One region of the Lysinibacillus sp. A1 genome, then DNA from elsewhere that is predicted to be linked to it. Evidence: riboswitches for the same ligand, from Rfam matches in the RefSeq annotation. Region 1 holds a riboswitch; each other region holds the start of a gene.
The links. Region 1 has a riboswitch for thiamine pyrophosphate ahead of thiW (energy coupling factor transporter S component ThiW). Riboswitches for the same ligand answer to the same signal wherever they lie in the genome.
Positions count from the first base shown of each region.

Region 1 (11,191 bases):
TACCATTGACAATGGATGGTGTTAAATCAGGTATTCAGGTTGTCTTTATCCCTGCTCTATCACTTTTCATGATTACTCGCTTAATTGCAGGAAATCGTGTTATCACCCTTGGTACAGCGATTGAGCAGCAATTCCTTGTGACACAAAATTGGGGAATGGGTTCAACCATTGCCGTGTTCTTAATTTTATTTATGGTAATCATTATGCTTATTACGGGACAAAAAGATAAAGGAGGTCGCGTGCGATGAACAAACTTTCTGCATCAGCCAAAGTCTATTTAACGATTGTTTTTATCGTTCTGTATGCACCCATTCTCTATTTAATCTTTTACTCGTTCAATAGTGGTGGCTCCATGAATAACTTTGAGTCCTTTACTTTAGAGCATTATAAGGCTGTTTTTGAAGATTCAAGGCTACTTGTTATTTTAATTAATACCGTTATCGTAGCATTACTTTCAGCTCTAATTTCTACTATTATTGGAACGTTAGGAGCAATCGGTATTGTAACAGTCAAGGATTCAAAAATGCGTAATACATTATTGTCCTTAAACAATGTTTTAATTGTCAGTCCAGATGTCATCATTGGTGCAAGCTTTTTAATCTTATTTACAATGGTGGGCATTAAATTAGGCTTTGCTTCAGTATTATTAGCACACGTAGCGTTTAGTGTACCAATTGTAGTGTTAATGGTTTTACCTAAATTGTTAGAAATGAATAAATCACTAATTGATGCAGCATTAGATTTAGGAGCAACCAAAAAGGATGTTATGATGCGTGTCATTTTACCATATATTCAGCCAGGTATTTTTGCAGGTTTCTTCCTAGCTCTTACGTATTCCTTAGATGATTTTGCTGTGACATTTTTCGTAACCGGCAATGGCTTCAGTACATTATCGGTAGAAATCTACTCGATGGCTCGCGCGGGAATTTCTCTAACAGTTAACGCTATTTCTGGTTTAGTATTCTTTGTAACAGTTATCGTTGTGGTTGGCTATTACTTCATTACAAGTCGCACAAGTAAAAGAACGGAGGGACAACAATGAAGTCATTAATTCAAGCGACCATCGCTATACTTGTTGTTTCTGCCCTTTTATTTTATGCTGCTGATGCCTTAAGTGCTGGTGGAGGTAAGAGTGGAAAAGACACTTTAACCATCTTTAACTGGGGAGAGTATATTGATCCTGATCTATTGAAAGAGTTTGAAAAAGAAACAGGTATTCATGTCATTTACGAAACATTTGACTCCAATGAAGCTATGATGACTAAAATACAGCAAGGTGGTACAGCGTACGATATTGCTGTCCCTTCTGAGTATATGATTGAAAAAATGAAGGAAGATAATTTATTGATTCCTTTAGACAAAGCGAAAATCCCGAATTTAAAAAATATTGATCCATACTTTTTAGATTTACCATTCGATGATAACAATCAATATTCAGTTCCTTATTTCTGGGGAACAGTAGGAATTGTTTATAACCCAAAGCTAGTTGGGAACTTAGATTTCTCCTCCTGGGATGACTTATGGGACCCTTCACTAAAAAGAAAAGTATTTTTAGTAGACGGTGCCCGCGAAGTGATTGGGATGGGTTTAAATAGTCTTGGACACTCCTTGAATTCATTGGATAACGATGAACTGCGTGAAGCAACTGACAAGCTGATTACACTTGCGCCAAACGTAAAAGCGATCATTGGGGATGAAATTACGCCATTAATGATCAATAATGAAGCAACAGTGGCCCTCACTTGGTCTGGTCAGGCAGCGGACATGATGTCTGAAAATGAAGAGTTGGACTTTGCTGTTCCTGAAGAGGGTTCCAATTTATGGTTCGATAATATGGTTATTCCAAAAACCTCAAAAAATATTGATGGTGCACATGCCTTTATCAATTTTATGCTAAGTGCTGAATCTGGTGCTCAAAATGCCGATTATGTTGGCTATTCGACGCCTAATATCGCTGCGATGGACTTAATGGACCCAGAAGTAGTTGCTGATGAACGCTATTACCCTTCTGAAGAGCAACGTGATACATTAGAGGTCTACAAAAACTTAGGCCCAGATTACTTAGGTAAATATAATGAACTGTTTTTAGAATTTAAAATGAGTATTCGATAATTTATAAGAGCGATTTGGTCTAGAAACCAAATCGCTCTTTTTCTGTAAGCATTCAGTTGTTTGACTATATTCAAAAAGCAATTCTACTAGTAGCCTGTGGTAGATCATCTTCACAGCCCCCTCTCCTATAATCCCTTTGTCTATGTTTAAATTGCTAACAATCATTTGCACTTCTTTATCCATGAAAAGACCATGTATTCTACGTGCCATTACATCTGCTCATCATAGCTTCATCTAAACAATATTATTCACTTTTATCACGCTATTTCATTTCAACAAAAATTGCTTCTAGGCAAAAGTCTATACGCTCTCACTTCCCCCTAACTATTCATGTTTATTAATCAATTAGATGATATTCCATTGTGAAGTTTTCTGAGAAAAAAACTTTTCTGAAAAACCATTCTAACGATCGGATCAGTTACAGCAATCTCAACTATTAGCCAGCTATAATTCTTTATGATAGACTGTACTATATTTGATTACATAAAGGGGGTTTTTCGATGACCCAGCAGAAGTCCAATAAGGCGGCTTTGTATATATTAATGTTTAATATGTTTATCGCAATGGGGAGTATTGGAATTATTATTCCTGTAATGCCGGAATATTTAAGAATATTTGGAGCAGCAGGACAAGTTCTAGGCATGCTTATTGCTACGTTCGCCTTGGCTCAATTCGTATTTTCTCCAATTGCTGGGAATCTTTCTGACCTGTATGGGCGGAAAAATTTAATTATTTTCGGTCTTATACTAACAGGACTTGCACAAATCGGTTTTGGCCTCTCTACAGATGTTTGGATGCTCTTTTTGGCACGCTTTTTAGGTGGCCTTGGCTCTGCATTTGTTGCACCTCCTATTATGGCTTTTGTAGCAGACGTGACAACTTATGAAGAACGCGGAAAAGGAATGAGTATGTTAGGAGCTGCAATGTCGTTCGGCTTTATGATTGGCCCTGGAATTGGTGGTTTCCTCGCAAAGGTTAGCTTACATTTTCCATTTTTCATGGCGGGAGCTGCCGCCATTTTAGCGTCTATTTTATCGTACTTTTTATTACCATCTACAAAGCCAAATACTGCGCAAAATAGACAAAAGCAAGATAATCTGGTGAAACAGATGGCTCGCTCTGTACATATGCCTTATTTTGTTATGTTAATTATTATGATGGTATTCTCATTTGGGATTGCTAACTTCCAAACAACCTTATCCCTATTTGTGACAGAAAAATTTAATTACTCACCTGGCGATATTGCTACCATTCTAGTTGTTGGTGGAGCATTTGGGGTAATTGTACAGATGTTTATCATAACGCCACTCTTTAAACGCTTTGGTGAAATGAAAGTAGTTTTGGTCAATTTATTTATTGCCTCCGTTGCTATTTTCTTAATATTATTTGTTTCAGGTTTTGCACTAATATTAGTTATAGCAACCATCTTCTCAACGGCAACAACGTTAATTCGTCCAGCTGTTAATACACTCATCTCAAAACTTGCTGAAACAGAGCAAGGATTTGCAGCCGGCTTGAACAATGCCTATATGAGTCTTGGAAATATGATTGGACCCGCTTTAGCTGGTTTCTTATTTGACTGGAATATGAATAGTCCTTATATATTTGGTGCCATTATCTTATTAGCCTGCTTCTTCCTTGCCCTGATTTGGACATTGAAAAAGGCACCACAGCTTATGCATCCAGATTCACACTAATCATCAAAGCTTATTGACTATTGATTCAAGTATGTTACACTTCTAAAAAATAGAAAAATTTTTACCACTAGGGGAGTCTTTTAAAGGCTGAGACGTATATGGTTATATACGGACCCTTCGAACCTGATCTAGTTCATGCTAGCGGAGGGAAGTGGCGCTTCTTGCTATTTTCAGTGTATAAGCAAGGCCGCTTCCTGTCGTTTGAAGGAAGCGGCTTTTTTCATTTTCCTAGTGGCTAAAACGAAAAGGAGCGCACCTATCATGTCTATTCGAAAATTAACAATTATGGCTTTATTAGTAGCGATTGCCGTTGCAGGCTCTACGTTCATCTCCATTCCAACTGGGATTGCTCGTGCCTACCCTATACAGCACGCTATTAACGTAATAGGAGCCATTATACTTGGACCCTTACCTACAGTTGTAGTGGCCTTTGTGACGGCTATCATTCGTATCCTTACAGGAACAGGTTCACTGTTAGCCATTCCTGGTAGTATTATTGGTGCATTATGCGCAGGGCTTGCCTATAAATATAGCTGTAAAATGTGGTTAGCCGGTATGGGTGAAGTGATCGGCACTGGTCTTCTCGCATCACTTGTAGCAGTACCCTATGCAAAGATACTTATGGGCACATCCGTAGCGGCCTTATTTTTCATGCCTGCCTTTTTAATATCAAGTTCAATTGGAGCAATCTTAGGTATTGTAGTAGCTAGCAGTTTGCGGAAAACGGAGCTAGTAAAATATTTTAATTCCCGCTCTCTTTATTAAAGAACGTCGTTGATATAACTTAGAGGATTTCTCTCCATGCATATATACAAAAAGCAGTGCGAAATAATTCACACTGCTTTCACCTAACTAAATTATTGGCGTTTTTTCATACCCTTTAATAATTGTGCTACATTCGTATCTTCTGCCTGTACGGGGGGATTTTCTACAAGTTGCCCCTTTTTCTTCGGCTTCGTTAGGAAATTCCAGCCAAAGCGTCTTATTGTAATATCAATAAAGAATAGGAGCATACCTGCAAGGAGAAGCCATGTCGCAATGTTTTGACGATCCGCCCCTCGCTTTGTAAAGTCACGGAACACTTCTTGTGGTTCTTTTAAAACAGCACCACCAGTTTGTTCGGTTAATTCTTCTATTAATTTATCATTAGCAGGAAGAAGTTCATACTCAGCACTATAGGGAACACTTAATCCAGCCTGATAAATCGTTTCCTTTTCATCAGCGATACGGAAGAAGATTAATCCCGGGTCAGCTTGTACTACAGCACGAACCTGAGAGGCTGATATAGTTTCAAGCTGTGTGTCTAACTCTTCACCAGCTTCATTAACCGCAACAATATCTAAAAAGGCTGCTTCATTTGTAGGATCTGTAATCATAAAGGACCCATCTGATTCTATTCTTACATCATAGGCAACATCATTATAACTTGGGAGCATTTGTGAAATAAGCGTTTGCCAAAATGTGCCCCAGTTTTGCCATCTTGCCCAGTCGCCTGACCACTTTCCTGTTGAATCAGAAGTGAATGCGAATGTTTTGCCAAGACCGTATTGCCATTGTGCTAACACCGGATCTTCTTTTTCGCTTTCAGCCACGACGGTAGCACCCTGCTTTGCGGTTGTTCCGATATAAGCATTCATTTGTGGAACCCCATTGGCAAATAGTGTATTCCATCCCCCTGCATTATAAAGTATTGGATAGAATGGGTTATCCTCAATGTACGTACGGGAAATCATAGCTGTTTCACGAGATAAAATGGAAGGAATAGTTTGCTCATCGATAACATTGTAGAAACGTCCGCTTCCCATCTCACTCAGAGCTTCCAATAAGTTAGCATCCGCATCTTGACCAATAGCCACTGTCGATAAAGTTATTCCACTATCTTTTCCTTGTTCAATTAAATCTTCATAATTTCCTGGCTGTGATTGTCCATCTGTTAAAAGAATAATATGCTTACGTTGCAGTTTTATATCTGCTAGGTTTTCATATGCTTTTGCAAGTGAACCATAGATTTCTGTCCCGCCTCCTGGTGTAACAGATAAAATGGTATCCACTGCCTCTTCTTTATTGTTCAGAGGACCAGTCTCTATAATTTCCCAAGGCCGATCATCAAATGCTATAAATCCTAATGTATCTTCATCACGTAGCATCTCAACTGAACGTGCTGCCGCTTCCTTCGCAAGCTCTAGCTTGGACCCTGACATACTACCAGAGCGATCTAATACAATGACAAGTCCTAATGAAGGTAATTGTTCTTTCCCCTTAATTTCCATTTCAACAGGTAATAATGTTTCAATTGGCGTTTTAAAATAACCACCTAAACCAAAGCTATTTTCTCCACCAACCATTGCAAAACCAACACCAAAGTTTTTGACTGCTTGCTCTATCACACTCATTTTCGCCTCACCGACTAAATGTCCTGGCACATTATCGAAAATAATGGCATTATATTGCAAATAACTGGAGAGTTCATTTGGTAAGCCTTCAGGTGATTTTACATCATAGGCTATTGATTGCTGACCGAGTGCCTCCGCTATTGGTGAAGCTGTTTCATAGCCATTCACAATGAGTAAATGTGGTTCGCTTTGTACCATTGTGACACTTGTTAATTTATTGTTTTCAAATATTGCGTCTTGTCCTACTTGAACAACGGCTTCATATTTCACCAGCCCTTCACCAGTCGCTGCATGTTTATAGGTAAACATATTCGTTCCTTCGGCTAGCTCAACTGCCTCACGATGAATCAGTTCATCATTTTCATATAATAGTAGCTCGCCCTTTCCAGCTGAAGTTGCATGCACTTCTGTTACCAGTTGTTGTTGCTCACCCACATAGGCAACTTGTGGGGACACAAAGCTTTTTAATGAAACATCATTCACAACAGGCTGACTAAAGGGCACAACATCCACACTAATATTGGAGCCTTTAAACTTCGTGGCGAAATCTAAAGCATTGCCCTTTGTCTCATTGCCGTCTGTTAAGAGCACTAAGCGTGTTGCTTTTTTCGGATCTATAATACCTGTGGCAAGTTGCAGGCTTTGTTCTATATTCGTTTGATCAGTAGCCTTTATTTCCGTAAACTTTGGTACTTCCTTTAATGTTTTAGTCAAAATGGCTTCTGTTTGTAATGTTGATGAGAATGAATACAGCCCTGCAAGCTGTTCGTCTTTTTTCGATTGTAAACTATCCTGTATAAACTGTACCATCTCATCCTCAGTCCCATTCATGGAAGCTGAGCGGTCAATTAGATACACGATTTGTTCTTCTTTTATAGGTAATAAAAGATACGGCCCTGCCAATGCGAAAACTAAACAGCCTACCGCAAGCATGCGAATCATAAGTACGATAGCATGACTCTTTTTTAGTCGCTGTCGTTCTCGCCAATAGGTCCAACCAAAATAGATGAGCAATGGAAGTAATAGCAACAATATTAATGGCATATCAATTCGTAAATCCACGACGTCGTTGCACCTCCCACTCTGAAACAAGTAAAACTAAAATAATTAGAATTAGCCAAGGGACAAAAGAAGCCTTCGAAATCTCAGCCTTTCCGTTATCAGAAATATCCCCTAATGCATAGCTTGTTCCTTGTTCAATAACACGTTCTTGCGCCTGCAATTGTACAATAAAATGTTTTTCTTCATTATTAGAACGCACAAAATAGATGCCTGGTTTTGTTGGCGCAGTTAGCATACCATCCGTAACTAATGAAAGAAATTCATCTTCTTGTGAATATACACTCCAGTCTTCCTGCGCTAAAGCTACTACTCTTTGTTCATTTGGTGTGAAAATACCGAGTGAATCAATGGATTCTGATAACTGCTGTTCAGTACTCCATAAGAATAACGGGAATGATGGATGTAGTGGCCAATCCGTATCTGCAATATCTGCTAAGACGACGATATCCCCTTTAGGAGAGCGCTGTATAAACGGCTGTTCTCCAACAGTAGCGATAGTTTGATAATTTGCAAATCCTGGATACAAGGCGCTAACATAAACATCCTTGAGCTCGCTAAAAGCAAATAAAGCATCACTTTTAGTACTTACTATGCCACTTACCTCTACTTTTTTGGCATCATCACGGCCAAATAACACAAGAGGTTTGTCCATCTTTTCCAGCAATTCAGCTTGATTAGTGATCACCGTGGCATCCTGATTGTCTACTACTTGTAAAGGCGGAACGATTTTCACACCCGTACTTACCGATTGAAACCCTTTTTGAATCAATTGATGCATGCCCTGATCAACCACAATTTTTGAAGTAGCTGTTTGTAGTAAAACTGTTTGTTGATTATCTACTGCATAATCATCTCGTACATCAATGATTGCTGTCATTGATTTTTCTAAAGGTAACTCCTTGAAGGTTTTTGTTATCTCTTCCTTTGGAGGCACAGCGATATTCTCAGCTACCAGCTCTTTACCCTCTTCATTAAGTAATGCTAGTGTGACCTTTTGCTCAATGTCTGTATCATTATGAAGCTGCACAAGCGCCATTGTAGCCTGTCCATCTGTTGTTGCAGCAAATCGAGTAATAGCAATATTTGTTAAGTCCTTCGCAGCACCTCTTACCAGCCATTTAACAGAGTCCTTGTTCATAGGTAGTTGTTTTTTATCGAGTGTATCTGTAAATACATAGATTGAAGTCGGTGTGTCTCCAACAAATGCTTGAGCCACATCAAGCGCCTTATCCATTTCTGCCGTTTCATAGGTTACTTGTAAGTCTTTAATACCTTTTTCGATATCTTTAATATTTGTCTCTTGCTGTAAAATCGCTTTTGGAGCTGAACCAGTCGTAATTAGCGTGACCGGTCTCCCATTTAATTCATCTATAAGCGTCAGCATTTCCTGTTTATGTGTGTCAAAGGTAGATTGCCCCTTACCAGCTAACATTGTCGCAGAAGTATCAACAATAAATATAGTTTGCTCACCAACAATCGTTGATTTTTTCACATAGGGATTCATGAGTGCCAACACAAGGAGTAGCAATGCTAGTAACTGCAAATACAGTAGGGCATTCTTTTGCAAATGCTTTAAATAAGGAGATACCCGTGTTTCCTGCATAATCTCAGACCAGAAAAGTGTTGAAGAAACCGTCTGAACTGTATATTTTTTTCGAAAGAAATAATAGAGTAGGACAATGACCGGGATGATGGCCGTCCAGCTAAATATGATTTGACTAAAGCCCAATACGGCTCACCTCACCTAATCCAATGTGCTTTTAATAATTGCTGAAAGATTGCCTGTTGCAAACCATCTTCCACCTTCAATTGTAATTTCCGAATGCCGAAACGACGACAAATGGCTTCAAATTCTTCTTCATGTAATAAACGTCTTGCGTGATAGGTTTCTAGAACTTTAGTGGACATTGTCACATTGACTTCATTACCTGTTTCACGATCAAGAAGACGAACATCACCCGAATAGTTTGGTGATAGCTCTTCTTGCGTCACAATTTGTAAAATACGGACATCACCAGCATAGCGTGGTAGCCTTTTTAAAAGTTGCTCCCATTCCTCGATGGACTCTAGTCCATCTGTCACAATAAATAACACTGTACTGTCTTTTGGTAAAGCCTTTAAGGCACCCTGCGCAAAAGGATTCGAATAACTCGCTTCCTCTATATCTGTAATTATTTGTAAAAATGCTCGGCGATACATAGCGCCCTTCCGACGAAACGGTGGCTTCGCATCATCCTGTAAAAATGAAAAAGACAAACGATCGTCTCGACCAAGTACCATAAAACCAAGGGATGCCACTATTTGACGAGCAAAAATCCACTTGGCATCTGTCCCCATTGATTTTGTGGTATCAAGTAAAATGTGTACGCGCATTTCTTGTTCATCTAAAAATCTTTTAATAAAGTATTTATCCGTTCGGGCAAAGACGTTCCAATCCACTTGTCGTACATCATCACCTAAATGATATTCTCGAAAATCCGAAAAATCGAGGGAAGCCCCAAAGCGCTGTGAACGATGCGAGCCTTTATGCTGCCCGCGTAGTTTGGAGGCAGTCGCTATTTGAAAACGACTGATTTTCGCTAACCAGTCTTCGGGGAATAAGTAGTTAGCTGTCACTTGCTAACACCTTGCTGAACTTTTTCTAAAATAACATCAATGACATCATCTGCTGTCTTTCCTGAAGCCTCCCCTTCATAGTTCAACAGCATCCGATGACGTAATACAGGCTTTACTACAGATTTAATATCCGCTACCGATACATGAAACCGCCCATTCATCAGTGCTCTAGCTTTAGCTAATTTTATTAAACTTTGCAAACCACGAGGTCCACTGCCATACATGGCATATTGCTTGACCTCGTCCAGAGCATTAGCTCTTTCTGGGTGCGTTGCCACCACTAAATCAGTGGCAAATTCAAGCATTTCATCAGCAACCAGCACTTCTTTCACCATTTGCTGTGCTTCTATTAGAGCCTCAGTGTTCATCAGTTTTTGTAAGCCAATTTCCTGAGCACCTGTCGTACGTTTCATAATTTCCATTAGTTCATTTTTTTCCGGATAGGAAACAAGAATTTTACAAAGGAAACGGTCCATCTGTGCTTCTGGTAACGGATATGTTCCTTCCATTTCAATAGGATTTTGCGTCGCTAACACGAAAAATGGTCTCGTCATTTTTTTTGTATCACCCAAAATCGTTACCGTTTTTTCTCCCATTGCTTCTAACAAAGCACTTTGAGTCTTCGGTGTAGCACGATTTATCTCATCCGCTAACACCATCTGACTAAAAATCGGACCTGGCTGAAACGTAAATTGTTGCTTCCCATCTGGGGTACGTTCAATCATACTTGTTCCTGTTATATCAGCCGGCATAAGATCTGGTGTAAATTGTATTCGTGAAAACGACAAGTCAAGAACTTCAGAAATTGTACGGATTAACATCGTCTTCCCTAAGCCTGGTAAACCTTCTAATAATGCATGACCATCTGCTAGTACAGCGTACATAGTATAATCAATTGCATCCTCTTGCCCTACAATAAAGCGATGGATTTCATCTTTTACTTGTTGTAATTTTGTACTCATTTCTACATACTGTTGCTCTGTAAATGCCATTTCATTTCCTCCTACTGCGACTCAATTGACGTGAAATAAGATTGCACGACATTTTGTAAATCCTTCGGTAATTGTAAACGCTCTGAGCTTTCTAAATAGCTGTCTTTATAGGAGCCAATTACTTCTTCATACGGTCGAATGGTACCCTTTTTTATCGGACCATTCCCCTGTTGCTCAGAAACATGGGAACCATCTCCCAATGCTCCTCCATCCACGGATGTCTCGTTTGACCCACCAAGACGATTCGGTGTCGTCAATAAATCACGACCACCTTGACCTCTGCCTGCGCCTTGTCCTTGTCCTTGGCCTTGACCCTGTC
Region 1 is NZ_JSZM01000012.1:216,462-227,652, reverse strand. Features, by position in the region: gene PI85_RS10600 (ABC transporter permease) at 1-248, shown strand, start outside; gene PI85_RS10595 (ABC transporter permease) at 245-1,042, shown strand; gene PI85_RS10590 (PotD/PotF family extracellular solute-binding protein) at 1,039-2,112, shown strand; gene PI85_RS10580 (tetracycline resistance MFS efflux pump) at 2,613-3,809, shown strand; TPP riboswitch at 3,869-3,976, shown strand; gene thiW (energy coupling factor transporter S component ThiW) at 4,071-4,574, shown strand; gene PI85_RS10570 (VWA domain-containing protein) at 4,667-7,264, opposite strand; gene PI85_RS10565 (BatA and WFA domain-containing protein) at 7,248-8,993, opposite strand; gene PI85_RS10560 (DUF58 domain-containing protein) at 9,005-9,880, opposite strand; gene PI85_RS10555 (MoxR family ATPase) at 9,877-10,872, opposite strand; gene PI85_RS10550 (hypothetical protein) at 10,884-11,191, opposite strand, start outside.

Region 2 (11,191 bases), on a different contig from region 1:
AGGTGGAGTTAGCGGAAGTAAAAGAGGGAAAGCTCGATTATAACATTGTTGAAAAGCAGCAAACACTGGAAGTCGATAAAAAGATTCAGGATATTATTGGTCTGACAAAGGATCAATTTAGCCAAATTGTGATGCTACCTCAAGGTGAATTCCGCAAATTATTAACGTCGGATTCTACAAACAAAGAGGTCATATTACGAAAAATCTTCAAAACAGATCGCTTTGGTGTTATGACAAAACTGCTTGATGCGAAACGAAAAGAGGCAGAAAGTGATCTTGAACATGCCAAGCAATTAAAAGAACATTTACTTGGTCAAATTGTTGGTGCACTTCCACATCGTTCCTCTCCTTTGTTCACACAAATTGCTAATAATACGGAAAATATGTTTCAGCTAAAGCAAGCACTGGAAGAGGAGCTTACTTATTATAGAAAATGTTTTGAAGATGAACAGCGACAGTATGAGGAAGCCTATAATCATCATCAAAAAGAACAGGAGTTTTACCGTTTAGCTAAAACGCTTAATGAACAATTTGAGGAGCAGTCCAAACGTCAAGAACGACTAGAACTGCTATTAAATGAGCAAGACAACTACCGTGCAAAGGAACGGGAGATAGCTTTAGCAGAACAAGCGGAGCGTTTACTACTACTTGAGCAACAATGTTTGGATTTACGAGCGGAACAAAATTTAAAAGAACAAGCCTATCAACAAGCGAACAGTAGTCAATTACAAACCAAGGAGCTTTTACAAAGAGCCCAAGGAAAATATGAAGCGGAAGAGGCAAAAGAGTCAGAACGTCAAAAGCTTTTGCAGCAGGAAATGCAGCTCCAAGCATTGCTTCCTAAGTTCGAGGCTTATGACAGCAATGTACAGCAACTGCAAATTGCTGAGCAATATGTTGAAACGGCTAAACAAGGGGCAGCGGATAACCTGGCGCTAATCGATAAAGAAAGCGTGCAATTAGAGGAGCTTTCACAATCAATTGAGTACTTTGAAAAACAATTGGAACCATATGAAGGTTATTTAGAGCAACTACCAAAACTGCGGGAGCAAGTAGCTTTGCTTATGCAGGTGGAGAAATATACAAAAACGGTAGAGATAGCGAAACGGGATGTTATCGCTACTAAAGCTCATTATCAGGCCAGTAGACAGGAGCTTCTACAATTAGAGCAACGCTGGCTGACAAGCCAAGCAAGCATTTTAGCTCAGGAGCTTAAAGAAGGGCAACCTTGTCCGGTTTGTGGGAGTACGACTCATCAACAAACACATAGTGAGCAATTGGAAATTGTTGAGCTTGCTCAGGTGGAAACGTTAAGGAGAAAAGCTTCTTCAGATGAGCGTTTATATTTGGAAAAAGAGGCATTTTTAACATCCGCACAACAGCTTCAGCAAGAGGCACTGACACAATTAGAAGCATACGCGATGAAGCAACAGGATCAAGCACAAATAATAGCTTCCTTAGAAAAAATGGAACAAGAGATTACTAGCTTAAAGATTATCAATCAACAGTTAGCTCAAACAAGGATTAACCAGAAGGAACAGCGTTTAGCAATAGAGCATTTGCAACATAAACAAGTCAAACTTGAGGAATATTTAACTGAACAGATGAAAGGCTGGACAAGACTGCAGGCAATTGTAGAAGAACAGCATAAGCAAATGCCAACAACTATTCCAACCTTACAGCAATTAAAACAAACACTTACCGATGTTAGTAAACAGAAAATGGATTTACAAAAATTATGGCAGGAAAGCCAGCAAGATTTACATGCCGCGAAGGAAGCTGCCAGTAATGCAAAACTAGCGGTGGAAATCGCCAAAAAGAATTTTGAAGAATTAAAGCTCAAAATGAATGACAAGCGTGAGCAGTTTTCAATAAGCATGCAGGAAGCAGGCTTTGTGAACTACGGAGACTATGCAACTGCGAAAAGAAGTGCCACTCAATTAGAGGAACTTCGGAAGGCATGCAATGATTACACGTTACATGTTCATACGTTACAAATTCAAATTTCAGAAGGAGAAAAACATCTTCAAGGGAAAGAGGAGCAAGATTTAGCCCAGATGGAGGCAACTGTGGAAAATCTCCGAATCGCCTATGAGGATGCCTTTAAACAACTTCAACAAATAGATGGATTTGCGAAATCATGTCAAAGCTTCATCAACAAAGTAGAAGAAACAGAGAGAGAGCTTCGTTTACTTGAGAGTGAGGCAGGTCGAGTGAAGGAGCTGTATGGCTTATTAAATGGGCAAAATTCGAAAAAACTGTCCTTTGAACGATATATTCAAATTAATTATTTAGATCAAATTACAGAGGCAGCTAATATTCGTCTTTATCATTTGTCTAATGGTCAATTTGAGCTTAGACGTTCAGACAGGCTTGAAAAGCATGCAAAGCAAAGTGGACTTGGGCTTGATGTATATGATGCTTACACAGATCAATTACGAGATGTTAAAACGTTATCCGGTGGTGAAAAGTTCAATGCATCATTAAGCCTTGCTCTAGGAATGGCAGATGTTATTCAAAGCTTCCAAGGCAATATTCATATTGAAACAATGTTTATCGATGAGGGCTTTGGCTCGCTCGACGAGGAATCATTAAATAAAGCAATAGACACATTAATTGATTTACAAGATTCTGGACGAATGATTGGTGTCATCTCTCATGTACCTGAATTAAAATCAGCGATGCCAGCCGTTTTACATGTCGAAAAAACATTGAATGGACATAGTCAAACACATTTTGAAATAAAATAAAGGAAGGTGTATTTCCGGTTTAAGGAAATACGCCCTCCTTTTATTTTTTTCGAGAACTGACTGTAGAAGTTGTCCCTTTTTTTGCTGCCATTACTTTTTTTACGATTGGTATAACAATAGGCGCTAATTTAACAGCGGTTTTCACTACTTTTGATACTTTCATCAAAAACACAGCTCCTTTTTAATTACTTCTACCTGTTTATTTTAAAAATGAAACATTAGCGGATAACTCGAACGGCTTGAATAATATTCCATATAACAATTCCGAGCGAGACAATTCCGTAAATGGCGAACGAAATGAACCAAATGATCATGACTGTACTATTACTTGAAGTAGGGTCTAAACTAAATGTAGAAAAGACAAAAACAATGAAAAATAAGATCCCAAATACAAAAGGAATTAGATGGGACACTAATGCGCGAATAGAATGTCTTTTAATGTCAGCATCTTTCGTAACGAAGTAAACAATTAATGGTACGATGAAAGGAGCAAAGAAAATACTGAGATAACTAAAGGCAGATAAAATTTTTTGGTTCTCCATAGTTGTACCTCCTTTTTTAATATTTACGCATGGAAAACAGTAAAGTTTCAAAATTAAGTATGGAAGAGGTTGTAATCATTCCTTGCTTTGCGTACAATGAAAGTGTTCAAATTAAATTCAGATGTAACGACCACAAGGGGAGCTGATGATGTCAGCTGAGACTGGGCACGTAATGCCTTGACTCTTTGAACCTGTAAGCTAACACTTGCGTAGGGATGTGGATAGAAACCGACACTTTTACGATGTGAGGCTCTGTCCTGACATCGTTTTTTCATTCTTAAGAATAAAAAGGTGTCAGAGAGAATCAAATCAGCGCATTTCTATTCCTGCTCTTGTATCCTACATCGGAACAAAGGAGAGAATATGTATGGACAAAAAAAGACTATTAATGCTAGTGGAGATTGCAATATTTGCAGCGATTGGCCTTGTGCTTGATCAGGTCTCCTTTAAAGTATGGGCACAAGGTGGCTCTGTTAGTCTTGTCATGGTACCAATTATGTTAATTGCATTTCGCTGGGGTCTAGTAGCTGGCCTAATAACAGGCTTGCTTGTAGGTGTGATGCAAACCATGTTTGGAGCTTATATAGTACACTGGCTTCAAGGTTTATTAGATTACGGTGTTGCTTTCACAGTTGTAGGGTTAGCAGCCATTGTACGCAGACCTTTACTGGAAGCAGCAAGTCAAATAAACAAAACAAAAATGGCGTTTTATATTATTGTAGGTACGGTATTTGCAGGCTTCTTGCGATATGCAGCGCACACTACTGCTGGCGCGGTATTTTTTGCAGAGTATGCCGGCGATCAAAATGCGTGGATCTACTCGATAATTTATAATGGTACCTATATGCTGCCCGCAACAGTATTAACAGCCATTGTGGGAGCGTTATTATTCACAGCGGCTCCACAGCTAATGCAACGTAAAGCGTAATGCCACCCCCTTCATATTGGTGAAGGGGTTTTTTATGTAGTCGTAAGAGAATAACGCTTTTAGCACTTTGCCAAGAAGGCAGGCATACAATATTTAAAGCGTTTAGCGTTATACGCGTAAAAAGTTATGTTATATTAAAGAGTAGATATTAGATGAAAGGGACGTTATACATGATTGTAAAAACGCAAGAAGAAATTGAAGCTTTTAAAAAAATTGGACGCATTTGTGCAGAGATTCGTGAAGCGATGAAGGCTGCTACAAAACCAGGTGTCACAACACTTGAACTAGATGAAATTGCTGGTCGAATGTTTGCTGAGGCAGGTGCCATTTCAGGACCAAAAGGAGAATATGACTTCCCAGGATATACTTGTATTAGTGTCAACGAGGAAGTAGCACATGGTATCCCAGGAAAACGTGTTATTCAGGAGGGAGATATCGTCAATATCGATGTTTCAGGCTCTTTAGATGGCTACTTTGCGGACACGGGTATTTCATTTGTAGTTGGTGATGGCTATGAAGACAAAGAAAAACTATGTCGTGTTGCCAAAGATGCTTTTGATCGTGCTATGACAAAGGTAAAGGCTGGCTCTAAATTAAATCAAATCGGTAAAGCTGTAGAGCGCGAAGCGAATGCTAATGGCTTAACAGTGATTATGAATTTAACAGGCCATGGTTTAGGTCGTTCTTTACATGATGAGCCCAATCACATTTTAAATTATTATGATGCATGGGACTCTACGATTATGAAAGAAGGTATGGTTCTTGCAGTCGAGCCATTTATCTCAGCAAAAGCAGAGCATATTGTAGAAGCTGGTGATGGTTGGACATTCATTACACCTGATAAGTCTCTTGTTGCTCAAATTGAACATTCAGTAATTGTTACAAAAGATAAACCAATTATCCTTACTTCATTAGACGAAGAATAGGATTACAAAAAAATCCTGCACACCAAATTATTTTTGGTAGGCAGGATTTTTTTTAATGAATAAAATACCAACTAAGAGTACACCACATAGAAATAACGCAGCAGTTGTTACGAGTAGCTCATCAAAACCATTATGTAAAGCGATTCCTATATAAGCCCATATAAAAACACTTGGATACATGATATCAAAGTGATGAAAGCGGATAAGTAGCGCAATGGCTCCACCTAAGGTCAGTAAAATAACTGCCCAAAGAGGAGTACTTAGACCAAAACCGTTCCAACCATAAGCTGTTAACGTAAAGCTAATATTTGTGATAAAAATAAATGTCATCCATGCAAAATAAATGGCGAAAGGAATACGACCCGACAGTGATTTGTCATGAAGTGGATACGTATTGTACAACATAAATAAATACAAGACTAAGAGTAAGGTAATGCCGAGAGAAACAATAAATAATTCATGATGCCATACGTATATCGTTAATGCTTGTAAAATATTTATGCAACTAAAGAGCGCAGACTGTTTCATAGATGTCTTTTTGATGTTCATCACTAACCAATAACCGATCAATAAATAAATGACAATCCAAATTATATGACTTCCATCAACAGGTGCAAATACCACCGAAAAACGATTAGAAATTTCTAAAAATGATTGACCGTTAAGTTTCATGAAAAAGGATGAAAAGGTTAGGATGAGTGAGACAATATAAGAAATTGTCATCAATAAAAACCGAGGCATGCTTTCCTCTCCCTTCGTGTTAGATTGTATAGGGAAAAGACAAATAAGTATAGTACCGTCACTCAATTTATTATAACGGAAATGTCCATCAATGTATCGTGTTGTTTTGCTAATACTATCTACAATTTACCATCTCAATAGGCATCCATTTATTTCTTTAGTACAATAAGAATATATCCAGATTAAAGGAGTGAAGCTTTATGACGCAAAACATAAAAAATTTAGACCTATCTATTGAACTAGATAAAAAGATGTATAAAAAGAAATTACAAGTACTCCAATATGAAATGTTAAATGCCCAACAATTTTTATTGAAAAATAAAATAGGTTTAATTTTAGTGTTTGAAGGTATGGATGCAGCTGGTAAAGGAGGAGCGATAAAACGTTTAATTGAACGTGTCGATCCACGTGGCTATGTCGTCCATCCAATTTCAGCTCCACAGCCACATGAATTACGCTATAACTATTTACAGCGGTTCTGGAGAAAGCTACCTCAGCACGGGCAAATCGCTGTCTTCGATCGTTCATGGTATGGTCGTGTATTAGTAGAACGAATTGAAGGATTCGCGACGAAGGATGAATGGTCTCGTGCTTATGAGGAAATTAATAATTTTGAAAAGATTCTAACTGCGGGAGACTACATAATTATTAAGTTCTGGCTTCATGTTTCAGATGAAGAGCAATTAAAACGTTTTAAGGAACGAGAACAAAATCCATACAAATCTTGGAAGCTGACAGATGAAGATTGGCGTAATCGAGAAAAGTCACCGCAATATGTGGAGGCTGCCAATGAAATGTTTGAAAAGACCGATAAGAAAAATGCACCGTGGGTTTTAGTAGCTGGAAACGATAAAAAATATGCGCGTGTGCAGGTGCTACAAGAAACGCTTGCACATATTGAACGAGAGGCACTGAAACGTGGACTTCATTTAACTAATGTATTAGACAAGGCGCATTTAGAGGATGCTGAGTCATCTAGCCTGGACCTATTACATGAGAAAAAGAAGTAAAAAATAAAATGTGAATGATGGTGCTATGACATGAAGACATGAGCTGTTTTAGTTGTAGCAGCATCTTTTTTTACATACAATAAGGTAAAACTAGGGGTAACCCCCTTCATTTCCGATGGTTGAGAAGGTAGTATAAATTTTTATCGATATTGATTGGAAGGCTAGTGTGGAGAAATGGTGCTTAAAATTTGGAATTTATTAAGAAAAAAGGGTGGGAATGTGGTAACAATAAAGGGGGAAAAATGCTACATCCGCACATTCCAAGAAAATGATGCACGAAGTTTAACAGGTCTCGTAAGCCGCAATAAATACTTTTGGTCAACATATGAGCCTTTACAAAGACCTGAATACTATACAATCGACGCGCAATATAAAAAAATTCAAGAAAGTTTATATTTAATGGATTCAAAGCGAGAATTTACTTTTGGTATTTTTGAGCATGGTACTAATAATCTAATAGGACATATTGCACTATATGCTGTAAAACGATTACCCTATTCAAGTGCATTTGTGGGATATGCTATGGATGAAATTTACGTAGGTAAGGGAATTGTCACTGAGGCAGTGAACATGGTAGTCCGGTTTGCATTCGATCAAATTGGGCTACATCGAGTAGAGGCATATGTATCTACCCAAAATAATCCCTCTATGCGTGTCTTAGAGAAGGCAGGCTTTCAACAGGAAGGTCTTTTAAGAAAGCTTCTGTATATAAATGGTCATTGGGTCGATCATTATATGTATGCCCGTTTAGAGGATGAATAAATAAACAAGTGCCTTGCTATTTGATGGAAAGGCACTTGTTTATTGATTTGCTATAAATCAAGTTAGAATAACTATTGATGGTTACCGTTTTCAATTAAATCTAGATGACCTGTATTTGGGTCAATAATTAAACCATGTACAGGAACGTCTTTTACCATTAATGGGTGATTTCGAATCGTGTCGACACTTTTCTTAACACTTGTCGCTACATCACCAAAACCACGTAAAAATTCTTTTAAATCAAAACCAGAATACTCCAGCATTTTGATGGTTTCTGGATTAATACCTCTTTTAACCATTTCACTTAACATAGCATCAGGATCAACTGCGCTCATACCACAGTCATAATGTCCAACTACGTAAACTTCATCTGCTTGTAGTCCATAGACAGCAACTAATAAACTACGCATCACAGCACCGAAAGGATGGCTTACTAATGCACCGGCACTTTTCACAATTTTTACATCGCCATTACGGAGATTCATCGCTTTTGGTAAAAGCTCTACAAGACGAGTATCCATACAAGATAAAACAACAATACGTTTATCAGGATATTTTGTAGTGATGAATGGTTCATATTTTTTCTCTTGTACAAACTCTTTGTTAAACTCTAAAATATCATGTAACATTGTCATGAAAATTGCTCCCTTCCTTACAAAAAATATTTTAGAGCAAAACTTTCATTATGCAAACAATAAAGACTTTATTCAGACAATTTTTACAATAAAGAAGCAAACTTCATACACTTTAGCAGATGAAAAATGTTGAAACTATAAAAAAACAGCTACCTTTACAGTAGCTGTTTTTTTACATTAAAATTTTTCGCTTGGCTTTGGATCTACAGTTACTGAAGACTTGCTATCTAAACCAACTTGTAGGTAGTGGATGAAGAATCCAGTTGAAATTAATAAAACTGCTGAAAATCCAATAACAGTTGTAATGAACATTTTTAGAGCTCCTCTCTACTTAAATGATCTACTAATTACCCTAAACTAATTATACAATAGGATACTAGGAAAATCTAAGGATAATTTATGACATCCATAACATACTAGCCTAGAATACTATTAGTAAGAATGGATTATTTAGAATGCCCAATTTCCATCACGGAATATTGGGTCTTTTCGATTATCATGGGTAATGCCATCAATATTCATTTTATTGGAACCAATCATAAAGTCTACATGTGTCAAACTTTGGTTAATGCCATGCGCGGCTAACTCATCTGGAGTCATTTCTTTACCACCTTCAATACAAAATGCATAAGCACTACCAATGGCTAAATGATTAGAGGCATTTTCATCAAATAATGTATTGTAGAATAATAAATTTGATTGTGAAATAGGGGATTGATGAGGTACTAATGCTATTTCACCAAGATAATGCGCCCCCTCATCTGTTTCAATAAGAGAAGCTAAAATTTCTTGACCTTCCTCAGCTTTTACTTCAATAATACGGCCATCTTTAAACGTTAATGTGAAATTATCAATAATATTACCGCCATAGCTTAATGGTTTAGTGCTGGATACGAATCCATCCACACCAGTTTTTAACGGTGCAGTAAAAATTTCTTCAGTAGGCATATTCGCCATAAATGTTTGACCTTGTACGTTGGCACTGCTACCGCCTGTCCAAATGTGATGTGCAGGTAGCTCGATTGTTAAATCTGTGCCTGGAGCCGTATAGTGAAGGGACTTATACTGTTTGCTGTTTAAATATTCGGCTTTGTCGTGTAACTCCTTATCATGAGCTAACCAAGCCTCCACTGAATGTTCAAGATCAATACGCGTCGCCGCAAAAATTGCTTCCCATAGGGCATCCATTTGCTGATCATCTGGTAAATCAGGAAACACCTTTGCTGCCCACGCTTTGGATGGAGCGGCGATAACTGACCAACTAAATTTATCAGATTGTAACATTTGATAATAGTTCGCTAATGCTTGGCCAGAAGCTTTTTGGAACGCCATAATTCTGTCTCGTTCAATGCCTTTCAGTAAATCTGGGTTTTGTGAACTAATGCTTAGGAAAGCTGCACCATTTTCAGCCAGCCATTCGCGCTCTTGAACTTTCCACGGTGGAAAGAAATCAAATGAGTCTTTCGGTGCTCCTTCATAGCGAGCACGAACAAGTTCGTCATCAGACAAATCGACAAATACCTGTTTTGCACCATTTTCATAGGCGATTTTAGTAATAATTTGAGCTAATTTTAAGTTATCAGTCGAACAGCTTATATAAAGATATTGACCTTTTTGGATATTTACTCCTACTTTTACCGCTAATTCGGCATATTTTAGTAATTTTGTGTTAAATGATAATAACAAACTCATATCCCCTTTCGAAATAAGACAGTTTAGTGTAATATTCTTAATTCAATATAATCAAAAATGGTCGAAATGTGAATAAAAAGCATTAATTACATCGAAAAATATTTAAAATACATTTATACTAGCATTATATATTTAAAATATGGAAAAACAGACGAAATTAAGAGTAATAGTAGATTTGGAGGTTCTAGAATGGATAAGTCGTCGGTCATAGGGTTAATAATTGCGTTTATAGCGCTATTAACAGGGATGGTAATGAAGGGTGTAAGTTTAACAGCTTTTTATAACCCAGCAGCTATCCTAATTATCATCTTTGGTACTATTTCCGCAGTAACAATTGCCTTTCCAATGCAAGAGTTAAAGCGCGTACCAAAGCTATTTAAGATTCTTTTTAAAGAAACTAAATTAGCAAATGATATTGAAATTATTAAGATGTTTTCGCAATGGGCTGACTTAGCTCGTCGTGAAGGGCTATTAGCTCTTGAAAGTAAAGCATCAGAAATTGAAGATCCGTTTTTGAAAAATGGTCTTACATTAGCGATTGATGGACAAAATGCAGACTACATCCGTGATGTATTAACAGAGGAAGTAGAAGCGATGGAAGAACGTCATGCTAGTGGTTCTGCCATTTTTACACAAGCAGGTACATATGCACCAACTCTTGGGGTTCTTGGTGCAGTAGTAGGTTTAATCGCCGCATTGGCTGATATGAACGATATCGAAAAGCTTGGACACGCTATTTCAGCCGCTTTCATGGCTACATTACTCGGTATCTTTACTGGTTATGTTTTATGGCACCCATTTGCGAATAAATTAAAACGTAAATCTGCTTTAGAAGTGAAACAAAAGAGAATGATGATTGAGGGTATCCTTTCAGTATTAGAAGGGGAGGCTCCACGTGTAATTGAACAAAAACTATCATCATACTTAACGATGGAAGAACGTCGTCAAATTTCTGGTGAAAGCGGGGCGGGTGGCCTTGGCAAAGAAAGCTAAGAAAAAAAAGCATGATGAGCATATAGATGAGTCTTGGCTAGTACCATATGCCGATATCTTAACATTGCTCCTAGCTGTGTTTATTATACTATTTGCTTCAAGTTCAGTAGACCAAGAAAAGCTAGAAAGAATGTCAGCCGTTTTTAGTCAAGTGTTTGATGGTGGAACAAGCTTTTTAGAGCAGCCTTCACCAGTACCTAGTCCAAATGCGG
Region 2 is NZ_JSZM01000023.1:81,269-92,459, forward strand. Features, by position in the region: gene PI85_RS17970 (SbcC/MukB-like Walker B domain-containing protein) at 1-2,750, shown strand, start outside; gene PI85_RS25075 (hypothetical protein) at 2,791-2,916, opposite strand; gene PI85_RS17975 (DUF4870 domain-containing protein) at 2,969-3,292, opposite strand; TPP riboswitch at 3,418-3,525, shown strand; gene thiT (energy-coupled thiamine transporter ThiT) at 3,660-4,220, shown strand; gene map (type I methionyl aminopeptidase) at 4,391-5,146, shown strand; gene PI85_RS17990 (hypothetical protein) at 5,174-5,887, opposite strand; gene PI85_RS17995 (polyphosphate kinase 2 family protein) at 6,088-6,897, shown strand; gene PI85_RS18000 (GNAT family N-acetyltransferase) at 7,072-7,659, shown strand; gene PI85_RS18005 (carbonic anhydrase) at 7,731-8,294, opposite strand; gene PI85_RS25080 (hypothetical protein) at 8,472-8,606, opposite strand; gene PI85_RS18010 (aminopeptidase) at 8,745-9,986, opposite strand; gene motA (flagellar motor stator protein MotA) at 10,176-10,979, shown strand; gene motB (flagellar motor protein MotB) at 10,963-11,191, shown strand, end outside.
Region 2: linked by a shared signal. The riboswitch ahead of thiT (energy-coupled thiamine transporter ThiT) and the one ahead of thiW (energy coupling factor transporter S component ThiW) in region 1 are both predicted to bind thiamine pyrophosphate.

Region 3 (11,191 bases), on a different contig from region 1:
TTATGAAACTAATGGATCAAACGTTATATTCATTGATTTGTTTTGTCAGCATCATTGTTTTATTTTTCATGCTGAAAGAATTTAATCTTTCCCTTTTTTATACTGGCCTTTATAGGTTGAAATAGCGCTGTTTAAATAATTAATGACATATGAGACTTCGTAGTCAGAGAAATAATTATTAGATAAAAACGTTTCAGCGTATGATACGGCCGAGTCGAAAATGTACCATTCCATATATGTTGTCCAATTGGTATTAGACGATAAACCCGATCCATCCTCTGAAACAGTCACATATATCCCTTTTGCTTGATTAACAAGCGTTTGTAAGCTGTATTTATTACCATAATAATAATTATTATTATACTTAAAAGCACTCTTATAAGTCCAAATAGCATTGTTTAAGTTATTGATAGCACTGGTAATATCAGTTTGAGTAGCGTAATAATTATTAACAACTGCTTGAGCAGCTGAAACGGCGGAATCTATAGCGTTTCTCTCAGCTTGCGTTGTCCATGGATTATTATGGTAAACATCTGAGCCCCACGAAACCGTTACATACTGAATTGAATTAATTAAAGATTGAAGAGTAGCTTTATCGCTATTGCCGTAGCCATAGCCATATTTTAAGCCGTACTTTTGAGCAGTTTGATAGACGGATAAAGCATTTCTGTATTGTGTAATAGCATTCTTTACTTGTTCTTGTGAGGCGCTATTGTTGTTTGCTACAGCTCTGGCGCTGGTCACAGCAGAATCAAAAATATTACGATCAACCTGCATTGTCCATTTGTCAGTTGTTAAAATATCGTATCCATTTATAGAAACCTGTACGTAAGGGGGGGATGCTAGTAGCGTAGTTAGCTCTTTTTTATCAATAACAGGTAGGATAACGGAAACGCTTTTATTGTCCACTTGAACTTTACCCACCTGGTGTCCGGAGTTTAATGCTACTTTTGATCCGCCTTTGACAATGATTTGTTCAATTTTACCCTCGCCGAAAAGGTTGAAGTTTTCCTCTACATTGATTGTTAGCTTTTCCACATTTGCCTTCAACTCAAAAGTAGGAACTTTACCTCCTATATCAATTTTGGAAAGCGCTTGGTCAGAAGATATATTCACCTTCGTACGTGCTACATTGATAGTAGATGATTTCATATCTCTTAGCGTAACATACAGCCAGTCATTCTTCTTTATAATTAGTGGTTTTAGTGTAATCGTATCGCTCACAGAAACGTCATCAAGTGTAATAGCTTTTTTTACTCTGTTTGTAATGATTAGCTGACCATCAATTGTAATGTCTTGTATGTTTACATAATCTGCGTTCACAGTAACATCACCAGAAACATGAGCGTCACCCCCATCAAAATATACTGATTTTTTGCTCGTACCAGCTTTATTTAATGTTAATGATGTCACATCAATAATTTGCTTGTTTTTTACGACAATGGTGGCCGATGCATTCGTTAATGCTGTTTTGTTTGAATGATCAAAAAGGGGCTTTAAATCATTGTGGATTCTAAATGTACCGTTTGATGTAATGACCGTATCATTTGTAATGTTTTTAATCGTTACGGCATTGCCGACCACTTTTTTTGTTGCTGCAACTTGAAACTGTGCTTCATATAAGCTTGATTGATTTAGGGAAGAAGAGGCTTGTGCAGTAGACACTGGTAATACTAGTGTCGCTGTCATCGCCGTGGCTATTAATGTTGATAGCGCTTTATTTGTCATGCAAGTCACTCCAATCATTTTATCTAATAAATAATATACCATATTTTACTATAATTTAGTATTTTAAGTGTATGTTTTACTAATTGGTGCAACTCGAATGAGTCATAAGTACTTTGAAATATATAAGGAAAATCTATTAATATGCCTGTATTTTTATCTATAATTATGTAAATTTCTACTTTATTCGCTAAATATTTTATTGAGATACGACCTTCCATCCATTATGATTATTTATAAAAGTGGGGGTGTTTGTGATGAAGAAATCAAGAGGAATTGCATTGAAACTATCTTCCCTAATAATAGGATTGTTTCTAGTATTATTTTTATCCTATACAGTGACAACGGGGATTATTATAAAAAAGCAAAGTGTTAAAGATGCAGAGTATGGAACATTGCAAACGGCTGAATCATCAGCGGCGATTATGAGCGAGCGCTTTAAAAAAGCCAATACAACATTACAAACAACGAAACGGATCGTTGAAAGTATGGAGAAGAATAAGACGCTATCTACCAAAGGTGTTTTAGACATCATGGAAAATAATTTAGCCAATAATGATGATTTATTAGGGGTAGGAGCTATCTTTGAACAGAATTCTCTTATTGTAAACCCAAATGATGAGGCTACATTGGTAGATTCCAAAAAACGTTTTGGGCCATACTTAAGTAAAAATGGGAATGAAATAACGACCACTCTTATTGAAGGTGTAGATGATAAAAATGTATCCCAATGGTACTGGGTACCAAAAGAAGAGGGACGGACTGTTTTAACGGAGCCCTATGACTATAGTGTAAACGGTCAAACCGTACTAATGACCACAATTTCTGTACCATTAGTCAATGCTTCAGGGAAGTTTTTTGGTGTATTGACGGCGGATGTGTCGATAGATTATTTAAATGAGCTGACAATGTCTGTTGCTCCGGAAGGCGGCTATGCAGCAATTATTACAAATAACGGTGTACTAACAGCTAACAGTTTCGGTAAAGAGCTGGACGGTCAAAATATGCAAGATGACTCTGCTTGGACAAGCATAAGTAAGACAATGGAAAACGGCGAGCTAACAAGTATGTACATAGAGTCTAATGAACTAAAGGATAAAGCTTATAATGTGTTTGCTCCAATGATTTTAGAGGACATTGACGAAACTTGGACCGTTCAAATCGTATTAGCTGAATCAAAAATTTTAGAAACATATAACCATGTATTTGTATATACGATTATTGCATCCATTATAATGGTAGCCCTGATGACTGCTGCAAGTGTACTATTTATTTACAAACAGTTAAAGCCGCTCAAGTTTTTACGTGCTTCAATTGAAACAGCAGCAGCAGGAGATTTAACACAAAAAGTAGAGGAGAAATATATTAAACAAGATGAAATTGGGGCAGTCGCACTGGCCTATAATAATATGTTGGAAAAAACTAATAGTGCTATTAAAGCCGTGTTAAACTCCACGACTCTATTGAACCAATCTTCTAATCAGGTCCATGAGGCGTTTACTGAAATCGTGTCCTCTAGTCAAGAGGTATCAGTAGCCATTAATGAAATTGCACAGGGTGCATCGAAGCAATCAGAAGATACTGAAGAAACGAACTATCGTATGATGGATTTATCGGAACAAATAGACGCCATTACTGCACTTTCGAATGAAATGGACGATTTATCTCACAAGACAAATGTGACAACAGAAAAAGGCATGCAAGAGGTTCAAAGTTTACATGAACATAATATAGAGACGAATGAGATGAACGGCCGTATTCAGCAGCAAATGGAATCGCTAGCTTCTAATATTGCCAATATTAATCAAATTATTGCCTCCATTCAAAGCATTACGGAGCAAACTAATCTATTAGCTTTAAATGCAAGTATTGAGGCTGCACGAGCTGGTGAGCATGGAAAAGGTTTTGCCGTCGTGGCGGAAGAAGTAAGAAAATTGGCAGAGCAATCAAAAACTGAAACAGAAATTATTAAAAGCACGGTAGAAAGTATTTTAGAAAATTCTCAGCAAACAGTTGCAGTCATTGCATCAAATGCAGACTTAATGCAATCTCAAAATGAGTCCGTACAAAGCACGCAATTGGCCTTTAAAGATAATAGTGATTTGTCACGTGCAATTGCAACTTCTATTAGTGAACTAATGACACAGTTGTCTACTATGTTAGAGCATAAAAATCAAGCGATTATGTCCATTCAAAGTATTTCGGCAATCTCAGAGGAAACAGCGGCCTCTGCTGAGCAAGTAAGTGCCTCTGCAATGGACCAACAAGCTGAATTGCAAAAAGTGGCAGAGTCTATGCAAAATATGAATGATATCTCTAATGAACTGCAAGAGGTTGTTAATAGATTTAAGCTTGCGTAAAGAAAAAGGCCACCTAGAATCTAAAGGTAGCTCAGACTTTTTGATAAAAGGAATCGAGAAGATCATGCTCGATTCCCTTTTTATTTATCCTTCATTAAAAATAGTTCTTTGCTGCCCAATCATACACAGTCCTAAATGAATGAGTTTAGGTGATTCTTACATTGTGTACATTGTTCTCTTTCATTGATTTGATTTTTTGAATCTTTTCAACCATATGAACAAGGCGCGCCCCGTCCGTAGTGGAAGTCAACGGTTTTAATTATGAAAGTAAGTGGCATTGACCTAGTGCATGATCGACACTACTATTAAAAGGGAGGAGGGACATCAATATGGTGTATCTTGGAATGATTTTCTTTCAAATTGTCGCACCTATTTTAGTATTACTTGTACTAGGTGCTATTCTACAAAAGAAATTTCGCTTTAATTTAAAAGCATTATCACAGCTTATTACATATTGTTTTATGCCAGCCGCTGTATTTATTAATTTATATGAGACGAATATAAAGCTGTCTGTTCTAGGAGAAGTCGGATTGTTTGTTGTACTTTTTATCGGGAGTCAAATGCTGCTTAGTCACTTTTTAGCGAAAGGGCTTGGCCTCGCCAAAACTGAGGCGGCTGTTTTTAAAAATAGTGTAGTACTCATTAACTCTGGGAACTATGGGATTCCGGTAGCTCAAATGATTTTTGCCACTCAACCTATCGGTGTAGCCATCCAGGTTATACTCGTTATCTTTCAAAACATGACAACATATACGTATGGTTTATATAATTTAATTTCCTCTACTAAATCGGGCATGACGATTTTTAAGGATTTTATAAAAATGCCTATTATTCACGCTCTAATAATCGGAGTGGCCATGAATTATTTTGATATTGGCATTCCGCAGTTTATTAAAATACCAATAGACCATGTAGCAGATGGTTTTATTGCCGTTGCATTAATCACGCTAGGAGCCCAATTGTCTCAGCTGGAGATCAAAACGATGTTTAATAAAACAGTATTCGTCAGCTGCTTCACACGATTATTTATCGGACCAGCCGTGGCTTTAGTCATTATCTATGCGCTAGGTTTAGATGGGGTTGTGGCACAATCATTATTTATAGCGAGTGCTTTTCCCACATCCCGCAACAGTTCAAGTCTAGCATTAGAATATGATGTAGAGTCCGCAACAGCTGCTCAAACTGTTTTATTCTCAACCATTGTGAGTTGTATAACGGTCACGATTGTGATTTATATTGCGGATGTATTGTTTACCTAATAGAAAATATTTTAATGATATCTTCCATCTCTTAGCAATATCTGCTACACTAGCATCAAACTGAATAGTATTAACTAGGGGAGTCTGATGAGTCAGGCTGAGAGGGAAACGCATAGAGGTTTCTTGACCCTTTGGACCTGATCTGGCTCATACCAGCGTGGGAAAGTTAAGAAGCTATTGCCTATTACGTGCAATCAATAGACCCTTTACATTCATGGCCGGATCCAATTATTATTTTGGATTCGGCCTTTATTTATTGTATTGATTGTTGGGTGAGCTAGATTCGGTCCTTGCTTAAAATACATTTAAGGGAGAGAAGTAGCTCATGTCAGCAATTAGTGAAAAGAACATTACGATTATGTCTAACTTTGAAGGAAGTAAAAAGGTTTATGTGGAAGGATCTCGTCCAGATATTTTAGTACCAATGCGTGAAATTGCATTAAGTCCGACGACTGGTAGCTTTGGAGATGAAGAAAATGCCCCCATTCGGGTGTATGATACGAGTGGCCCATATACAGATCCGGCCTTTCGTGTGGATATTACAAAGGGCTTACCTGCTTTACGAAGTACTTGGATACAAGAGCGAGGGGATGTTGAGGAATACGGAGGGCGTACGATTAAACCGGAGGATAATGGTTTCCGTCGCGCTGATGATCCGCGTATCCATGAAAACGTCTTTCCGGAATTGGTGAGAAAGCCTTTACGTGCAAAAAAGGATGGAAATGTCACACAGCTTCATTATGCTCGAAAAGGAATTATTACACCTGAGATGGAATTTGTAGCGATACGCGAAAATATGGACCCAGATTTCGTACGTTCAGAGATTGCAGCAGGCCGAGCTATTATGCCTTCCAATATTAATCATCCAGAGGCAGAGCCAATGATTATCGGTCGTAACTTCCATGTGAAAATTAATGCGAACATTGGAAATTCAGCTGTATCATCCTCGATTGCAGAGGAGGTCGAAAAAATGACATGGGCTACACGCTGGGGTGCTGATAATATTATGGATCTATCAACTGGCAAGCATATTCATACAACGAGAGAATGGATTATTCGAAATGCTGCAGTACCCGTTGGGACAGTACCAATTTATCAGGCATTAGAAAAAGTGAATGGTGTCGCTGAGGATTTAACGTGGGAGGTGTACCGTGATACGCTTATTGAACAAGCGGAGCAAGGGGTAGATTATTTCACTATTCATGCAGGTGTCCTTTTACGTTATGTTCCTCTTACGGCAAGCCGTGTAACGGGAATTGTGTCTCGGGGTGGATCCATTATGGCGCAGTGGTGCTTATACCATCATCAAGAGAACTTCCTCTATACTCATTTTGAGGAAATATGCGAAATTATGAAAGCTTATGATGTAGCCTTCTCATTAGGAGATGGCTTACGCCCAGGGTCAATCGCGGATGCTAACGATGAAGCACAATTCGCGGAGCTGGAAACATTAGGTGAATTAACGGAAATCGCATGGAAGCATGATGTTCAAGTAATGGTGGAGGGTCCAGGTCATGTTCCCATGCATTTGATTAAAGAAAATATGGACAAGCAATTAGAGGTTTGTAAGGAAGCTCCCTTCTATACATTAGGTCCATTGACAACAGATATTGCGCCAGGTTATGACCATATTACATCTGCTATTGGAGCAGCAATGATTGGTTGGTTTGGTACAGCTATGCTCTGCTACGTGACACCGAAGGAACATTTAGGTTTACCTAATCGGGAGGATGTTCGAGTAGGGGTTATTACTTATAAAATTGCTGCACATGCTGCAGATTTAGCAAAGGGCCACCCAGGTGCACAGCAACGGGATGATGCACTGTCCAAAGCGCGTTTTGAGTTCCGCTGGCGCGATCAATTTAACCTTTCTCTTGATCCAGAGCGTGCAGTAGAATATCATGATGAAACATTGCCAGCTGAAGGAGCCAAAACGGCTCATTTTTGTTCAATGTGCGGGCCTAAATTTTGTAGCATGAGAATTTCTCAGGATATTCGTAATTATGCTAAGGAAAAGGATTTAAATACAACAGAAGCCATCCATGAAGGTATGAGGGAAAAGTCAGCGGAGTTTAAAAAGGCAGGTAGTCAAATCTACCAATAATAATAATGCAAGGCTTGTGTTTATTTCTAGACACGAGCCTTTTTTATGTTGGTTTCATAACTTAATAGGGAGATGAAAAAAAGGAATATATGCCTTTGCAAATAGAAATGAACGCTTAAACCTAGACGAATACAAAAAAGCTCCATGTGAATTATACATTCACATGGAGAAAAGTTGGATTTGGATATCAATAATAAGTGGAATATTAAACGTTTGTTGGTTGTTTTACGTATGGATTTGTAAGATCCATACCTTCTAATGAAAGACCCATTGCTTTTGCGACACCTTCACCATATGCTGGATCAGCTAAATAGCAGTGAAGAATGTGACGGCGTTTGATGAATTCCTCAACAGAAGCCATATCATTAGCCGTATTTTCAAATAGACGTTGTTGTTCTTCCGCAGTCATTAGGCGGAAAAGTTTACCTGGTTGCTCGAAGTAATTACTATCGTCTTCACGGAAATCATGAATTCCTGCATGACCATCAATGCGTAACTCAGGCTCTTTATGGTCTAAATTATGTTCCCATTCACCATAGCTATTTGGTTCATAGCCTAGTGTTGATCCAAGGTTGCCGTCAAAACGCATAGAGCCATCTCGGTGGAAAGTACGGAATGGACACTTTGGTGCGTTAACAGGAAGCATATAGTGGTTTACACCTAAACGGTAGCGTTGTGCATCCGCATAGGCAAAGATACGACCTTGTAACATTTTATCTGGTGAGAAGCTAATACCAGGGACGATGTTAGATGGTGCAAAGGCAGCTTGTTCCACTTCTGCAAAGTAGTTGTCCGGGTTTTTATTTAACTCAAACTCACCTACAGGAATTAATGGGAAATCTTTTTTATACCATACTTTTGTTAAATCGAATGGGTTGTATGGTAGCTCACGAGCTTGCTCCTCTGTCATAACCTGAATATACATTTTCCATTTAGGGAAATCGCCTTTTTCGATGGCTTCATATAAATCACGTTGTGAAGACTCACGGTCTTGACCGATTACCTCAGTTGCTTCATCACCTGTTAAATTTTTAATGCCTTGTTCTGTACGGAAGTGGAATTTAACCCAAACACGCTCATTATCAGCATTGATAAAGCTATATGTGTGCGAACCAAATCCGTGCATATTACGGTAACCAGTTGGGATACCACGGTCGGACATTACAATTGTAACTTGGTGAAGTGCTTCTGGTAATAGCGTCCAGAAATCCCAGTTAGAATTAGCGTTTTTCATATTTGTACGTGGATCACGTTTGACCACGTGGTTTAAATCTGTAAAGTGTAGTGGATCACGGAAGAAAAATACTGGTGTATTGTTTCCTACTAAATCCCAGTTGCCTTCTTCAGTATAGAACTTAAGGGCAAAGCCGCGGATATCACGCTCAGCATCTGCTGCACCACGCTCACCAGCAACTGTGGAGAATCGTGCGAACATATCAGTTTTCTTGCCCACTTCCGAGAAGATTTTAGCTTTTGTATATTGAGTTATATCGTGCGTTACAGTAAAAGTACCAAATGCACCTGAACCTTTCGCATGCATACGACGTTCAGGGATTACTTCACGATTGAAGTTTGCTAGTTTTTCAACTAGCCATACATCTTGAAGTAATAGAGGGCCGCGTGGACCTGCTGACATAGAGTCATGGTTACTTACTACTGGAGCACCACCTGCTGTTGTAAAACGACGGCTACGATCATTTGCGTTTGTCATATTAGTTACCTCCTGAAAATAATGTAAGTCAAACTCTTCGTCTATAACTATAACAAATATAAAATAGAATTGCTAGTACATTATAATAATTATCGTTAAAGAATTTTTATAGTAAGATATAAAATATAAATATATGCAGCAAAGAGCTTATTTATACTTAATTATCGTCCTAAATTTGTTGTTAAATAAACTATATATAAACAGTATTTATACTGCAAATGAAAAAAGTATAAGAGTTAATACCCATAACACAAGCCTTTATTGAAAATGAAAACGACTAATTGAAAATTATCTACAACGTTCTTTTTAGTTTTTTCGGTATCGATGAGGGGTCATACCGATTTGTTGTTTAAATATTTTAATAAAATAATTCGGGTCATCAAAACCGTTTAAATGAGCAATCTCACTAATTGCAAAATCTGTTTCTACTAGCATCTTAATAGCGTTTTGAATTCTAACTTGCTGTATATAGCGCTTAAATGGCAAGCCTTGTTTCTTCGAAAAAATTGTACTTAAATAATTGGGGCTGATGCCAAGCTTACGGGCGACAAAGGGAAGAGACAAGGAACTATCTTTAAATTGCTGATCAATAATTTCTAAAGCGAGCTCAACATAATCGGCTCTTTTCTCCATGCGTGCATCACGGGCTAGCTCTATTAATCTCTGAGTGAAAGAAATAATACCATTGAGAATCGTATAAAAAATAGGATGCTCAATAATTAAATGAAATAGCTGACGGTAGTTTTGTTCAATGACTGCTTTTTCGTGTAGTTTATATTTCAACATAAAGCGCCGAATTTGTGCTAACACACTTGTTAGATGGATGCGTAGGTCATCCTGCTCATAATAGATGCCTTCATTAGAAAGTCGATATAAAAATGTTTTTACGGCTTCGAGATTACCCTCCTCCAGGCTACTTATTAATAATTGTTGTTCTTCTGGTGTTAGTAATGGATCGAAGGGCTGTATTTCAAATTGTTTACTTGCGTAAAAAATATGCCCGAATCCTTCGTAAAAACTTTGATGAAGTGCACGCTTTGTTAATGTATACATATTTTTAATGCTTGTAGTCGGTCCATCATATATCCCAATATTTAAAGAACTATTGCTAAACAAACGCCATTCCTTCATAAGAGTACGTACATCCTTCTCTACCAGCTTTATGTCTTGCGTTTGAAAAAGGCAGACGATTCTATTCGATAATGGATAGGTTTTCATATGGAAGTGAATCGATGTCGGTTGAAGCCAATTGTAAAGCTTGTTATAGGTCTCAGTGTGCTCAGGTTCAATTATTGTAAAGTGAATGCCAGTTTCAATAGAGTTTGATTTCGTATCCAAAAATAAATGATTATAAAATGATTCATTTGCAGCCTCTTGCGCAGTATCTGTAATTTGTGGTGAGCGCAAGGAAATGCCTGTCAGTTTTTGCTTTAATACTTCTAAATCAATGGGCTTTACAAACAGATGGGCTACCTGTAAATCAATGGCTTTTAATGCGTTTTTAAATAAGGGTTCTGTTGTTACAGCTAAAATAGCACCTGCAAGTTTTTGTAGATCTCGATAAAGAGAAGTTAAGCGATTATTAGGGATCAAGTCGATATTTAACAGTATGGCATCCGGTTCAAATTGACGGATGCATTGAGGTACATCTGACATAGTCGTGCACATATCAATGAAAACATCGCCTGGAAAATAGGTATGTAAAAACCACTTAATGCCTGCTAGTTCAGTGGGGTCTCGATCGATTAATAATAGCTTCATAACATCTAACCTCGCTTAAAATATTCTAGTTTCATATAAAAATACGATTATATTATTAAAAATAACATAGGAATCTGAAAAAAATCATGTTTTCTCTTTTAAAATTCTCTATATTCTGAAAAAAGTAGTTAGTACAATGGAAATAGAGTAATTGACCATTATTCAGCAGGACACTCGTTTATAATGAAAACGCTTAAAAGTAGTTGAATGCGGATGTGTTATTGATTACGTTAAAATGAATTTTACATAAGCCTTAAAGGGAATAGGGGGA
Region 3 is NZ_JSZM01000014.1:108,740-119,930, forward strand. Features, by position in the region: gene PI85_RS13430 (hypothetical protein) at 82-1,728, opposite strand; gene PI85_RS13435 (methyl-accepting chemotaxis protein) at 1,983-4,085, shown strand; gene PI85_RS13440 (AEC family transporter) at 4,415-5,344, shown strand; TPP riboswitch at 5,411-5,525, shown strand; gene thiC (phosphomethylpyrimidine synthase ThiC) at 5,670-7,448, shown strand; gene PI85_RS13450 (catalase) at 7,654-9,159, opposite strand; gene PI85_RS13455 (response regulator transcription factor) at 9,466-10,920, opposite strand.
Region 3: linked by a shared signal. The riboswitch ahead of thiC (phosphomethylpyrimidine synthase ThiC) and the one ahead of thiW (energy coupling factor transporter S component ThiW) in region 1 are both predicted to bind thiamine pyrophosphate.